Regions from separate parts of the Glutamicibacter sp. M10 genome, predicted to be linked through region 2. Evidence: riboswitches for the same ligand, from Rfam matches in the RefSeq annotation. Region 2 holds a riboswitch; the other holds the start of a gene.
The links. Region 2 has a riboswitch for S-adenosylmethionine ahead of N6V40_RS02995 (flavin reductase family protein). Riboswitches for the same ligand answer to the same signal wherever they lie in the genome.

Region 1 (7,093 bases), 360 kb from region 2:
CGGCTCCGACGGTACTGCGTGGGGTGATCGGGGTATGCGATCCGTACCATACTCCCTGCTTGGTCACCAGCAGTGCACCCTTGGAGCCTAGGGTGGCCAAAACTGCGCCGATCCCCTTCTCCAGTAGTTTGGTGGCGCACTCGGTAGCTAGTTGCGTGGAGCCTTCCAGTGCTTCTTCATCGCAGTCGCCCACTAATTCAGCCAGCTCTTCAGCGTTGGGCTTGATTAGATCCGGGATGTGCTGCTCAGAGTGCGCAAAAGTTCGATCAGCGGAGCACCGGAGGTATCCACTGCGATCTTCGGGCACTTTTCACCCAGTGAGGCGCGAAGCTGTGCGGTGAGCTGTGCGTAGAAGTCGGCGGGGACTCCCGGCGGCAGCGAACCGGCCAAGACCAGCCACTGTGCACCGGCTGCGGCGTCGGCCACCAACTGGCTGAGTGCCTCAAGTTGTGCGGCGTCCAGTGTCGGGCCCGGCTCGTTGATCTTGGTGGTGGTGCCATCAGGATCGGTCAGGGTGATATTGGTGCGCAGTGGTTCGTCGATAGACAAGCTACGGTGCGCCAGCTGATCAAGAGCCAGTGCGGTGATCAATGGATCGGTGCTCGCCCCGGGCAACACGGCCAGGGTCTGAACACCGGCTGCGGCAATGGCGCGCGAAACGTTAACACCTTTACCAGCGGCTTGCACGTGGCTTGCCTTGGCGCGCTGCACGGACCCGTGGGACAGTGGCTCACCAAGTTCAATGGTCTTATCCAGTGCCGGGTTGACGGTCAGGGTCACAATCATGCGATCACCACTTCTACGTCAGCAGCGTCCAAGGTGGCGGCGAGTTCATCGCCGGGCTGCTGGTCAGTGACCAGAGTGTCGATGGAATCCAGGCCGGCAAAGCAGACCAGGGTTTCCTGATCAAACTTGGAGCTGTCGGCCAAGAGAACCACGCGGCGGGCACTGGCTACCAAGGCACGCTTGACGGCTGCTTCCAGTGGATCTGGGGTGCTCAGCCCGAAGCTGGCGTGCAGACCGTTGGTGCCAACAAAGGCGATGTCTGCGCGGTGACGGGAGTATTCTTCGACGGTCTGTGCTCCGGAGGTGGCACCGGTGAGTCCACGTACGCGGCCACCGATCAGTTCCAGGATGACACTTGGGCTCTGGACCAGTACCGAGGCGATGGGCAAAGCGTGGGTGATGACCACCAGTCCGGCGCTTGCGTTGGTGCGCAGCATGCGTTCGGCGAGGAATTCGGTGGTCGTTCCGGCATCAATGATGACCGAGGCATCCGAGACTGGCAGCAGGCTCAAGGCGCGCTGCGCAATCCGAGATTTGGCGTCTGCGTGAATTGCGGTGCGCACTAGGTGGCTTTCTTCGCGAGTGCTGGCTTCAGTGATGGTCACTGCTCCGCCGTGGACACGGCGTAAGAAGTTCTCTGATTCCAGTTGGGCCAGGTCGCGGCGCACCGTTTCCCGGGTGATATCAAAGCGTTCGGCGAGCTGAGCGACGGAGACTTTTCCGTCCTTCTCAAGCTGCTCGACGATCAGCCGGTGTCGTTCTTCGGCGAACATTTATTGCCTCCGCAATTCTTCATGACATGCACCACATGAATCTGTGTTTCCATGACTTTATGCCCGAATGAGTGGGAACGTCAAGTGAACTGTGAGGGAAAATTAACCATTCGGACATCTGAAGGTGGTTATAGTTGGCATTTTGCCGAGTGGGGAGCCAGTTGCCCGAAAAAATCGGTCTTAAAACTTTGATCTGCACGGGTCTTGGTGGGCACGTTTACCTCGTGAGTTCTAGAACCTAGGACCAGAAAAATCTGGGTATGCTGAACCGCAATAGACAGCTAACGCCGCTGGCGGGCAACCAAAAGGTTGCCCGCCAGCGGCGTTAGCTGATCAGGACTGTTTACGCGAGAACCTGACGCTTCGAAGAAATTACACCGGTATTAAAGCCGGCCAAGCGCAGTCCGCCATGGAAACGCGCGTGCTCAATCTTCACGCAGCGATCCATTACTACGTTCATGCCGGCCGCTTCGGCCCGGCGGGCCACGTCTTCATGCCATGAACCTAACTGGAGCCACAGGGTCTTTGCGCCAACGGCCAATGCCTCATCTAAAACTGACGGCATGTCATCGTGCTTGCGGAAGACCTCCACCAGATCTGGAGTCTCTGGCAGATCTGCCAGCGACTTGTAGACCGGCTGGCCCAGGATCTCATCGAGTACCGGGTTGATGAAGTACACCTTGTACTTAGACGAAGAAAGTAAATAGGTCGCCACGAAGTAGCTGGCCCGTGAAGGCTTATTGGATGCGCCAACAATGGCAACGGTCTTGGTATCGCGCAGGATGGTCAGGCGCTGCGCAGCTCCCGGACCTTCCCAGGTGCGTTCGGTGGTGCTCATTAGTTAGCTCCCTTCGGTGCTGCGTTAATGGTGCAAGCCGCACCATCATAGGTCGGTTCTGCAAAATCATCGGCGGAAGAAGCGACTGCTTCTTGCGAAGCGGTTAATGCCTGATCCAGATCCCAGAGGATGTCTTCAACATCTTCTAGGCCCACCGATAAACGGATCAGATCTTCAGGAACGCCGGCCGCATTCAATTGCTCTGGGCTCAACTGCTGGTGCGTGGTGGAGGCAGGGTGCAGCACCAAGGTGCGGGCATCGCCGATATTGGCAAGGTGGCTTGCCAGCTGCAAGGCCTCGATGAACTTGGTGCCGGCTTTGCGTCCGCCTTTCACGCCGAAGCTGAACACTGAACCCACTCCCATGGGCAACAGTTCCTTGGCGTGAGCAAACTGCGGGTGGGATTCCAGACCGGCGTAGTTCACGTAGGTAACGCGGGGATCTGCTTCGAGCCAAGCAGCAACCTGCTTGGCGTTGGCCAAGTGGTTGTCCATGCGCTGTGGCAAAGTTTCTAGGCCCTGCAAAAGCTGGAAAGCTGACTGGGCCGGCAGTGCCGGGCCGAAGTCGCGCAGCTGCTCGCTGCGCAGTTTGGTCAGGAACCCGTATTCACCGAAGTTGGCCCACCAGGAAACATTGCCGTAGCTGGCCACCGGTTCGGTCATGGCAGGGAACTTGCCGTTGCCCCAGTCGAACTTTCCGGACTCAATAACAACGCCACCCAGGGTGGTGCCGTGGCCGCCAATGAACTTGGTTGCCGAATGGATGACAATATCGGCACCGTGCTCAAGGGGACGCAGGATGTATGGGGGAGTAAGCGTGGAATCAACTACCAGTGGGATTTGGTGGCGGTGTGCCACTTCGGCCAAGCCCTTCACATCGGCAATGTCACCGGATGGGTTGGCTATCACCTCGGTATATACGGCCTTGGTGTTCTCCTGGATCGCGGCGTCAAAGTCGGCTGGATCATTGGAATCAATGAAGGTGGTGTTAATGCCAAATCGACGCAAGGAAACATCCAGCTGGGTGATGGTGCCACCGTAGAGCTTGGAGGAAGCGACAATGTGGTCGCCAGCTTGGGCGAGAGCTGCGAAGGTGACAAATTCGGCAGCCATGCCAGAACCGGTAGCTACTGCGCCGATGCCACCTTCCAAGGAGGCCATGCGTTCTTCAAAGGCCGCGACGGTTGGGTTGCCAATACGTGAGTAGGTAGTGCCGTACTTCTGCAGCGCAAAAAGGTTCGCTGCATCGTCGGTGTCTTTAAAGACAAATGAAGTGCTTTGGTAAATGGGTACTGCTCGGGCGCCGTGCTCGGCGTCGGGGGTGCCACCGGCGTGCAATGCGCGGGTGCGGAATCCAAATTTATGATCTGCCATGATGGCTTACGACTCCTTGTCGATTGGGTTTTCGCGTTTCACCGCTCAGCGGTGGTGCGATCGAGGCAGGAATCCCGGAATCAATGTCGCTTCTTGTTGTGATTAAACAAGAAAAGCGGCTGCATCGTTTCTGGCGGTAGCACCGTAACCACCGGATGTGGCAGGTTGCTGCGGCTTCATCGAACCAGATCTCTCAGCCGCTCGGGATGGTGTAATAATCTTCGCAACATGACCGATCGTGACCTAACTATGAGTCGTAACGTTGCGTATTAGACGTAATATCGGAGATTCTTCGATATCTATGCACCCCGGTACGCTTGAGTCATGGATACTGCGTTGGCGTTGATCAGACACGGACTGACAGATTGGAATCTGGCGGGACGCCTCCAAGGCCGTACCGACATTCCGCTGAACGACATCGGACGCGAACAAGCCCGCGAAGTTGGACGTGAACTTCAAGGCGCCGGATGGTCACTTTTCCTTGCCTCCCGGTTGGGGCGTGCGCAGGAAACTGCTGCCCTCATTGCCCAGGAAGCGGGAGCGGAAGTAGGCCCACCTGTACCTGAACTAATTGAACGTAGCTTCGGGCCTTTAGAAGGCCGGATCATGGCTGAGGTCAGTGACGAAGAATCGGCAGCAGCCCAGCCTGAGCTGGAACCAATTGAGCAGATCCTACGCCGTGCCATTCCAGCTTTGCTTCACTTAACGGTCAAGTACGCCGGACAGAAGATTGCGGTGGTGAGCCACGGAGCGACAATGCGCGTGATCCGTGATGCACTGACCGGGATTAAGGCACCGTACGGAGTAGAAAACGGTGAACTGATCCACATTGATCTGGATCGGCTCCAGGCCTTAGCCCGCGAACTAGATCTGGTCTCCCTCTAAAGCTGAAAAGTTTTTCCTTTGACCTGCTCACACTTTTGCCGCGCACAACGTTTACATGGTGAAAGCCCTTAAAGGTGCCAATTCTCAGGAGAGCCATGCAAGTGCCGTTTGAGCGGATAGTCCAAGATTATGGGCTGAACGTATTACGTGTTTGCCGTGCCTTGTTGGACGAACACCGTGCCCAGGACGCATGGTCTGAGACATTTTTATCTGCACTGAGCGCCTATCCAAAACTTCCTGAAGAAGCCAATGTTCTAGCGTGGCTGGTGCGTATCGCAAGAAATAAGGCTATTGACGAGCTGCGCAAGAATAAGCCAGAAATTCTCGATGATCTTCAATCCTGGGAACAGGTTGATGATGGCCAGCAATCCGAAGCGCAGCTAGAGAATCTAGTGCTGTGGCAAGAAGTCGGACGGTTGCCGCACAAGCAACGCTTGGTTGTCGCCTACAGGTACTTGGGAGGACTGAACTATGCGCAAATCGCAGACATCCTTTCTGGAACGGAAGCGGCAGCGCGTCGGGCAGGTGCTGATGGGATCAAAAATCTTCGACGAATGCTCGAGGATGACACACTGTGGCAGGAGCAGTCATGACTGATGCAACATCTACTTCCCAAGCGACCAACGAAGAAGCTGCGCTTTTGGGGCAGCTGGGCGGACAACTGATGATTAAGGCCCGTGCTAAAGACTTGATTGATGTGTCCTACCGCGTGGTTGATTCTCCGGTGGGTTCACTGCTTTTGGCCAGCACCCCGGCGGGACTGGTTCGGGTGGCTTTTGAATCTGAAGATCACGATAAAATACTGTCTTTGCTCGCTACGAAACTTAGTCCACGAATCCTCAAAGATGCCTCGCGTTTAGATGCGGTGGCCCGGCAGCTTGATGAATACTTTGCTGGTGCCCGGCACAGTTTTGATGTGCCTTTGGACTTGAAGCTCTCAACAACTTTCCGCCGCCAAGTGCAGGAAGAACTGGCTGCGATTGATTACGGACAAACCTGGAGCTATTCGCAGATGGCTGAGCGGATTGGTAATCCCAAGGCCGTTCGTGCGGTGGGTTCGGCCTGCGCGACCAACCCGATCCCCATCGTTTTACCCTGCCACCGAGTGCTGCGCACCGACGGTTCGCTGGGCGGCTATCTGGGTGGATTGGATGCAAAGACGCAGCTGCTGAAGCTAGAGAATCCTGCGTTTGGAAGTTCAGCGCAGCGATTGTTCTAGGTTCAGAAAGCTGCCTACTGATTTTCTCGAATGCCACTGAGCGATTCACGCAGTTCTGCGACGGTTTGTTCAGGAAGTTCAAGAAGCGGAACCATTGCCGCTGCCTGAAGTAAGAGATGCTCCCAACCGTCGGTATATTCAAGGCCTTGTGCGATCGCGGCCTTGATGGTTCCGGTGGTGTGCTCAGCGTAAAAAATCGTAAACGTAACTCCCCGGGGAGAGGGTTGTGGTTCCCCACGCGGCGCCGTCCTCTGGGTACTTCCCGATGGGTGTGGCATTGATGATCAGTGAAGCTTTGGTAGCAACCTGCGAAGCCGCAGACCAGTCGACGACGGTTCCGGAAATTCCCATGCGGGTTGCAAGATCTAATAGCTGCTGAGCCACTTCGATGTCTTGATCGGTGATGGTTACCTCGGTGATGTGCTCCTTGAGGGCAATCAGGGCTGCGCGTGCCGCGCCGCCTGCACCGAGGAGTAGTACGTGTTGATGGGTTTTGGTGGCTAGCTTTTCTTCCACCGCGCTGATGTCGGTGTTGTAGGCATCAAGCTGACCGTTGTTGCGGATCAGTAGGTTCGCAGCCCCGCTGAGGGCGACCTGTTCAGTGCATGTATCGGCGGCGCTGGCAGCCCATTGTTTATGGGGCATGGTCACATTGGCTGCTATGACCGTGGGATCCAAAAGACCATCACGCGTAGGCTGCATTTCACTTCCAGCAGGAACATCCCACGGTTGATAGTTCCAACCGTTTCCCAAGGCTTCGAACACTGGGTTCCAAAGATTTGGAGACATTGTGGTCGAGGCGTGAGAACCAATGATAAAAAGTTGCGTGGTCTTCTCTGGGCGGTTCATAGTTTCCTTTCGGCGTAAACGAGTGCAGCGGTCAATTGATTGCTTCATATGTCTTGTGACGCGCCTCACCTTGCTGTACTTTATTCATTGTCACATATCGCACGATAGTGCGCATACCGCACAAAAGGTTTAGTGCATGAGCGAAACATCCCCGCCGTCGTGGAAGGACAACCCATGGGTAAGACCATCACCAATACGGGAGTCAGCATTGACTCCGAACAAGAACGCAAGTTGAAACGGGCTAAAAAGGCTGCGCTCGCTGGTTTTCTTGGTGGCGCATTGGAGTACTACGACTTCTTTATCTATGCGACGGCTGCATCTTTGGTCTTCTCAAAGATTTTCTTCCCTACTGGAGATGCGACCATTGCGA
Region 2 (7,093 bases):
GACGCCTTGGCGGGCTAGCTTGGCCACGCGTTCGGCCGGCTCTAGCTGATCCCATTCTTCTTGGTATTCGCAGACTGTGTAGGGGCCATACACTTCGGTCAGCCCATAGACGTGAACGACTTCGATGCCCAGTTTCTGCAACTTGGAAATGATGGCCGGGGACGGTGGAGCTCCAGCGGTGGTGATGCGCAGCGGAGCCTGAAGTTGGTGCGCCCGAGTCGAGTCGGCGATGATCGAGCAAACAGTCGGGGCACCGCACAGGTGAGTAGTTCCGAGGTTCTCGATGGCATCCCACACTGCATCTTCACGCACTCCACGCAGGCATAGATGGGTGCCACCAACTGCGGTCACTGCCCAGGGTGTACACCAGCCGTTACAGTGAAACATCGGTAGCGTCCAGAGGTATCGGGTCGCTGAGCTAAGGCCCTGATGGTGCGCTTCACCCAGAGAGTTTAGGTAGCTGCCGCGGTGCGAGTAGAGCACACCCTTGGGCTTTCCCGTGGTCCCCGAGGTGTAGTTCAAGGCGATGGCAGAGCGCTCGTCCGCGATCGCATAGGGCAGTTTCTCGTCGCTGGCGGTAGACAGCAATTGCTCCAAGGTTCCATCAACTTCCACGTTCGGGCGTGGGGAGGTGAACTGGTCGTCGGTGATCTCAATCAGTGCCTGCAGGCCGGGGTTTTCGCGTCGCAGGGTTTTGGTGTTCTCCAGTAATTCGGTATCGGCCAGGAGGAGCTTCGCTCCCGAATGGTCGATGATGTACTGCAGCTCGTGGGCGGAGAGTCGCGTGTTCAGAGCGATGAGCACACCCCCAGCTAGCGGCACGGCGTAGTGAGCCATCAACATCTCAGGAGTATTTGGTGCCAAGACCGCTACTCGGTCACCGGGTTCGATGCGCTCGGCTAGTACTTGAGCAAAACGGTGCACCCGAGTTTCGAATTCTTTGTAGGTATAACTACGAGTCCCATGAATGATGGCGGTCTTGCTGGGGTAGGCCTCGGCCGAGCGTTCAAGGAAACGCAACGGGGTTAGTTCTGAATGGTTGGCCTGAATTTCTACCATGGAGGCATCCTTCACTCATCATCTCTGGCAACGGCGGCAGGCAATGAATGGTGTGACGCATAACACTGCATCTTTTATCGTGGCATGAACCTGAACGCCAGAGAAAGAAACCCGGTTTCATTACGGTGAGCGGCCCCAGAAAAGCGTTGAAGCGGCCTTGGTGACCGAGCTGGGCAGGATGTCATCGATAAGCGGATTGCGTCATGGATCACACATCTTCTGAATAATTGACTGCCAGACACCTCGATATAGGCCTATGCGTCGAATGAATCATTGAATATTGCGATTTACGAAGTGATTTGTTTGACGATACTTCGTCATGACCCATATCGTTTTAAACAGAATCAAGAGCATCAGCTATAAGCCCTGGCTTGCTGATCGGCAACCCTCTCTACGGTAGTGGGGTGCTCCAGGTGAGGATTCGGTTTCGCGCTAAATGGTGTTGAAACAAGTACCGCGCACTGCGTGAATGATCAGTGAGAAGTGGATTCGGGGACGCCGAACCGTTTGCTCGGGTCTCTTCAGCGCCGTGGGCAAGACCAGAAGGAATCGAGCCATGTCATTGAATCGTGAACTTGACCCGCTGACGCTCCGCAAGGTTTTCGCTCAGCACCCCTCAGGCATCGCAGCTCTTTGCGCCGAGATTGACGGTGTAAAAACCGGAATTATCGCTTCGTCGTTCACCGTTGGTGTTTCGTTGGAACCTGCGCTGGTGATGTTTGCAGTACAGAAAACTTCTAACACCTGGCCCAAATTACGCGAAGCTGGCCACATTGGCGTCTCAGTGCTTAGCGACCGCAATGGGGGAGTATGCGCGCAGCTCGCCTCAAAGACCGGCGACCGCTTCCGTGGTGTAGACACTGCCGTCACTGACCAGGGTGCGCTGTTTATCGAAGAATCCACATTGTGGTTGGAGACTTCCATCTACAACGAAGTTGAAGCTGGTGATCACTGGGTCGTCTTCTTGGAAGTGCACGGGCACCACGCCTCCGAACATTCGCCACAGATCTTCCATGATTCACGATTTCATTCAATCCCAGTTCCTGAACTCGTCTAATACTTCAGCTAGCTAGTTGCTCAAACGCTCCGGACGGAACACGCGGTGTTCCACCCGGAGCGTTTTTGCGTGACGGCAGCATTTTGATGATGTGGTGAGTTATCCACGGGGACAAAAGATGCCTTGGGGCAAAGAAATGTGGACGACGTCGTTTTTGAGGGTCAAGTGAACCGCTTAACCTACGGTGACTAAGGGTTTTAGGAGAATCTCACTATCCACAGGGTTATCCACACGCTTGTGGGTGATGTGTGTAGAACTCTGTGCATATCGCTAATAACCCCGAATTCCGGGTGTTTTTGGCTGTTGATAACTCTGCGAAGGGTGCCGCAAGCTTCAACAAAATATTTTTCTGTCCACAGCTGTGTAAACACAAACACCCAAGTCAAAACATATTACCGAATGGTAATAGTTATTAATCCACAGGGTTCTCCCCAGTTAGTGAACAGGGCAGTCCACAAGTCAGGCCATGTTATGCACAGGCGCTGTGGATAACGAGGTTTACGTGAGCAAATAACGGTCTTAGTGTTGACTTTGGGACAGAAATATCCACAGACGCTTTTTCAGTTGTCGGTATCGACTGACATGATGGAGCGTTGCCATCTGGCAAGGAAGTTTTTCCCAGCGGTTCAATAGGGATGGAAGTGGCTGTAATGAGTGCTGAGCCGGTTTACGAGGCACGGGAATCCGACGCGGGGCGCAAGCCGCCACAGGACATCGAGGCGGAAATGTCCGTGCTCGGTGGCATGATGCTCTCCAAGGACGCCATTGCAGACGTAGTTGAAGCACTGCGTGGCACCGATTTCTATCGTCCCGCTCACGAATCCATTTACGAAGCAATCATCGATCTTTATGGTCGAGGAGAACCAGCCGATGCGGTGACCGTTGCTGACTTACTGACCAAACGTGGAGAGATCTCACGTATTGGTGGAGCCGCATATCTGCACAACCTCATCCAGCAAGTCCCAACCGCTGCGAACGCTGGATACTACGCAGAAATCGTACGAGAACGCGCAGTACTTCGTCGTTTGGTGGACGCCGGTACCCGCATTGTTCAGATGGGTTACTCGCCAGACGGTGAAGTTGATGCCATCGTCAACGAAGCTCAGGCTGAGGTCTACAAGGTTGCCGAAAACCGCAGCAGTGAAGACTACGTACGCCTTTCGGACATCATCGAAGGCACCGTTGACGAAATCGAAAACGCAGCCAACGCAGGCGACGGCATCACCGGCGTACCTACCGGTTTCTACGAATTTGATGAGCTGACCCAGGGCCTCAAGGGTGGTCAGATGATCATCATCGCGGCCCGTCCCGCCGTCGGTAAGTCGACCTTCGCACTGGACTTCGCACGCTCTGCAGCCATCAAGAACAATATGGCTACCGTCTTCTTCTCCTTGGAAATGGGCCGCAACGAGATCGCGATGCGCCTGCTTTCGGCAGAAGCCTCCATCCAGCTTCAGGACCTGCGAAAGGGTTCGGTGGAAGACTCGCAGTGGACCAAGATTGCAACCACCATGGGTCGCTTGAACGAAGCTCCACTATTCATCGATGATTCGCCGAATATGTCCATGATGGAAATCCGTGCCAAGTGCCGTCGACTCAAGCAGCGCAACGAGCTGCGTATGATTGTTCTTGACTACCTGCAGCTGATGAGCTCGGGTAAGCGCGTTGAATCCCGTCAGCAGGAAGTCTCGGAGTTCTCGCGTAACCTGAAGTTGCTGGCCAAAGAACTCGACGTTCCACTGATTGCACTGTCTCAGCTGAACCGTGGTTCCGAACAGCGAACCGACAAGAAGCCAATGATTTCCGATCTTCGTGAATCGGGCTCGATTGAGCAGGACGCCGACATGGTTATCTTGCTGCATCGTGATGATGTTTACGACAAGGAAAACCGTCCGGGTGAAGCTGACGTGATCATCGCTAAGCACCGTGCGGGTCCAACTAAGACCATCACCGTAGCCTTCCAGGGTCACTACTCACGCTTTAATAACATGTCCTCAGAGGGCTAGTTCCAGCCAGATTCGATTTGCTGGCTATAGTGAGTTCCATGATTGCTTCTTTGCAGGCTCTGCTGTGGGGTACGGTGGCCGGCTCGGCACTTTTGCTGGGTTCCGGTGCGGCCTGGTGGTTCAAGATCCCAAAAGTTTGGGTCTGCGCGATCATGGCTTTCGGCGCCGGAGTATTGGTTAGTGCGCTGAGTTTTGAGTTGGTGTTAGAAGCCTTCGAAACCGGTGGCCTGCTAGCTACCATCGCTGGCGTGCTGGTAGGTGCCGGACTATATTTCTTAGCCAATCGATTACTGGATTGGCGTACGAAAAAGCGTCAAGTGAAGTCAGGTAAAGGCAGCCAAGGGGAATCGTCAGGCACCGCCCTGGCCGTTGGTGCACTGATTGACGGTATCCCGGAGTCGGTGGCCCTGGGCCTAACTGTGGTTACCAGTGCGAGCATCAACCCAGCCATGCTTATCGCCATCTTCATCTCGAATGTTCCCGAAGGTCTGGCCAGCACAGCTCAAATGAAAGACGCCGGGCGCCAAGGCAAAACGATTGCCGCGCTATGGGGATCCATCGCAATTTCCTGTGGGCTGGCTGCCTTCTTTGGCGCACTTGTTATGCAATCCATGCCTGGGCAGGCTCTGGCTTTCGCTACAGCAGTGGCCGCTGGTGGCATCCTGACCATGATTGCCGACACGATGATCCCCGAAGCCTATTCCGTTGAGCATGACTACACCGGGTTGTTGGTTACCGCCGGTTTCCTCTCGGCCTTTGCCTTGCACGTGCTAGGCGGCTAACCACAAGCTGGCAAGATTGGACTATGCCTTCAAACCGTAGTTCCCGCCTGTCTGGACCCACTACAGAATCGATCTACGCACCGCAGTATCTTGCCACCACCATCGGCATGTTTATTCTGGTGTTCCTTGTTGCCTTTGAGTCCATGGCGGTTACCACCGTCATGCCGTTGGTCAGCGAACTACTGCACGGGCAACGCTATTTTGCGTTAGCCTTTGCCGCTCCGATTGCCAGTGGCATGCTGGGCATGGTCGCAGCTGGCGAGATTACCGACCGCTGGGGGCCAAAGTTTCCTCTGCTGATCAGTGTCACGATCTTCTGTGTGGGCTTGGTAGTCTGTGGTTCGGCCGCGAACATGCAGGTGCTTATTACAGGTCGCATCCTGCAGGGCATCGGTGGTGGCGCCATTACCGTAGCCATTTACGTGCTGATTGCACGCGCCTATCCCGGACACTTGCACTCTAAAATCTTTGCGTTGTTTGCTACCGCCTGGGTACTGCCGGCGATGATCGGTCCATGGTTGGCAGGTCTGATGGCGGTGCACCTGGGCTGGCGCTGGGTCTTTACTGGTGTCGCCGTTTTGGTGGTCGTAGCGTTCTGCGGGATCATTCCGGTGCTCAGAGCCCTGGGGTCTGAACGCAACGAAGACCTCGGCCCGATCTCGATGAAGCGCCTCGGGTTGGCAGGTCTCACCGGTCTAGCGGTGATCTCCATGAACCTGTTAGGAAATTCGCGCAGTAGCTGGTCACTGATCGGACTAGCGTTAGCCCTGGTGGTGGCACTTGTGGCCATTCGCCCGTTGTTGCCCGTCGGTACCTTCACCTTGCGGCGCGGTCTGCCAGCCACCATCATGACCCGGATCTTTGTCACCGGTGCCTTCTTTGGTGTGGAGGTTTATCTCCCCTACCTGTTGCGACAGGACTACCAGCTTGCCCCGGATAAAGCGGGGCTGATTTTGACGGCTTCGGCCTTGTTCTGGTCGGTAGGTTCGTGGTTGCAAGGCAAGCTAGGGGAGAAGGTCCAAGCCTCAACCTGCATTACCCTCGGGGCAGTGGCGGGCGCTGTGGCCATAGCCACCGCCCTGGCCACCGCAATCTTCCACCCGCCGGTGATCGTGTTGGTGTGCGGTTGGGCCGTGGGAGGTTTTGGTATGGGGATGATTTTCCCGCGGCAAAACGTCAATATGTTGGCACTGTCAGCCAAGGACGAGCAAGGGTTTAACTCCTCGGCGATGTCAGTGGCAGACTCCCTTGGCAATGCCGGTGCCACGGCGATTGGCGGCGTGATCTTTGCGATGGCAGCTATCGGCACGGGATTCATCTCGGTCTTCAGCTTTAGTTTGCTCCTGATCCTGATCTTGATCATTATTTCTGGGCGCACCAAGGGGACTGCCACCACGGTTGACTACTAATCGCGCGGCAAGATTCCCAGGTGGGCTTTTGTAGGCTCAACCAGATGCGCGTCGTAGTCGCTGTGCTTGGCCACATAAGCCTTGACGTAGGGGCAGACCGCTACGATCTTAGCGCCACTGGCAATTGTGTTCTCCAAAGCGTATTTCACCATCACGCTAGCTAGTCCCTGTCCACCGTATTCTTCATCCACGGTGGTGTGGAAGAAGATTCGCTCAACGCCGTCGGATCCTTCAAAGTCGCGGTAGTGCGCCTCGCCGATCAGCTTGCCGTCATCATCCAGGGCGAAGCGGCGACGCTCGGGCAGGAATACTGGCTTGATCTCACTCATGGGTGGTGTCCTTTGATTTAGGCAGGGTTTACCCGCGGGCGCAGGCGAACGGTAGGTAGGGCTGGGGCCGGTAGTGCTGCTGGAGTATTCGGCGGGAAGGGGCCAAAGCGGTCCTCTGAGGTGTCTGCTGGTTCTGCGCCAATTTCTGCTTGCCACTGAGCACGGAATGCGAGGACTTCCTCGTGGGTGCGTCCCACGAAGTTCCACCACATCAAGATGTCTTCATTCAACGGCTCCCCGCCGATGAGCAAGGCTAATACCGGTTCATCGCCTGAAACCAGGCGCAAGGTTTTACAACCGGCCCGGACAAAGCCGAGGTCACGCGCGGCCAATGGGTGCCCGTTGACCTGCAAGGAACCCGAGTCTAAAAGAATTCCGTGCTCAAAATGCTCCGGGACCAGAACCTCGATTTCGGTGTTCGGCTCCAAACGTAGTTCGGCGCCGCCCAGCT

Region 1: another riboswitch for S-adenosylmethionine. It lies ahead of N6V40_RS01250 (O-acetylhomoserine aminocarboxypropyltransferase/cysteine synthase family protein); the one in region 2 lies ahead of N6V40_RS02995 (flavin reductase family protein).

The regions. Positions count from the first base shown of each region.
Region 1 covers NZ_CP104918.1:247,897-254,989, reverse strand. The annotation lists gene N6V40_RS17205 (PfkB family carbohydrate kinase) at 1-193, opposite strand, end outside; gene N6V40_RS17200 (1-phosphofructokinase family hexose kinase) at 226-786, opposite strand; gene N6V40_RS01260 (DeoR/GlpR family DNA-binding transcription regulator) at 783-1,559, opposite strand; gene N6V40_RS01255 (CoA-binding protein) at 1,903-2,397, opposite strand; gene N6V40_RS01250 (O-acetylhomoserine aminocarboxypropyltransferase/cysteine synthase family protein) at 2,397-3,770, opposite strand; SAM riboswitch class I at 3,889-3,983, opposite strand; gene N6V40_RS01245 (histidine phosphatase family protein) at 4,095-4,655, shown strand; gene N6V40_RS01240 (RNA polymerase sigma factor) at 4,751-5,248, shown strand; gene N6V40_RS01235 (methylated-DNA--[protein]-cysteine S-methyltransferase) at 5,245-5,874, shown strand; gene N6V40_RS01230 (shikimate dehydrogenase family protein) at 6,058-6,723, opposite strand; gene N6V40_RS01225 (MFS transporter) at 6,898-7,093, shown strand, end outside.
Region 2 covers NZ_CP104918.1:603,074-610,166, forward strand. The annotation lists gene N6V40_RS02990 (long-chain-fatty-acid--CoA ligase) at 1-1,059, opposite strand, end outside; SAM riboswitch class IV at 1,402-1,519, shown strand; gene N6V40_RS02995 (flavin reductase family protein) at 1,616-2,116, shown strand; gene dnaB (replicative DNA helicase) at 2,767-4,122, shown strand; gene N6V40_RS03005 (ZIP family metal transporter) at 4,161-4,904, shown strand; gene N6V40_RS03010 (MFS transporter) at 4,928-6,313, shown strand; gene N6V40_RS03015 (GNAT family N-acetyltransferase) at 6,310-6,642, opposite strand; gene N6V40_RS03020 (pirin family protein) at 6,660-7,093, opposite strand, start outside.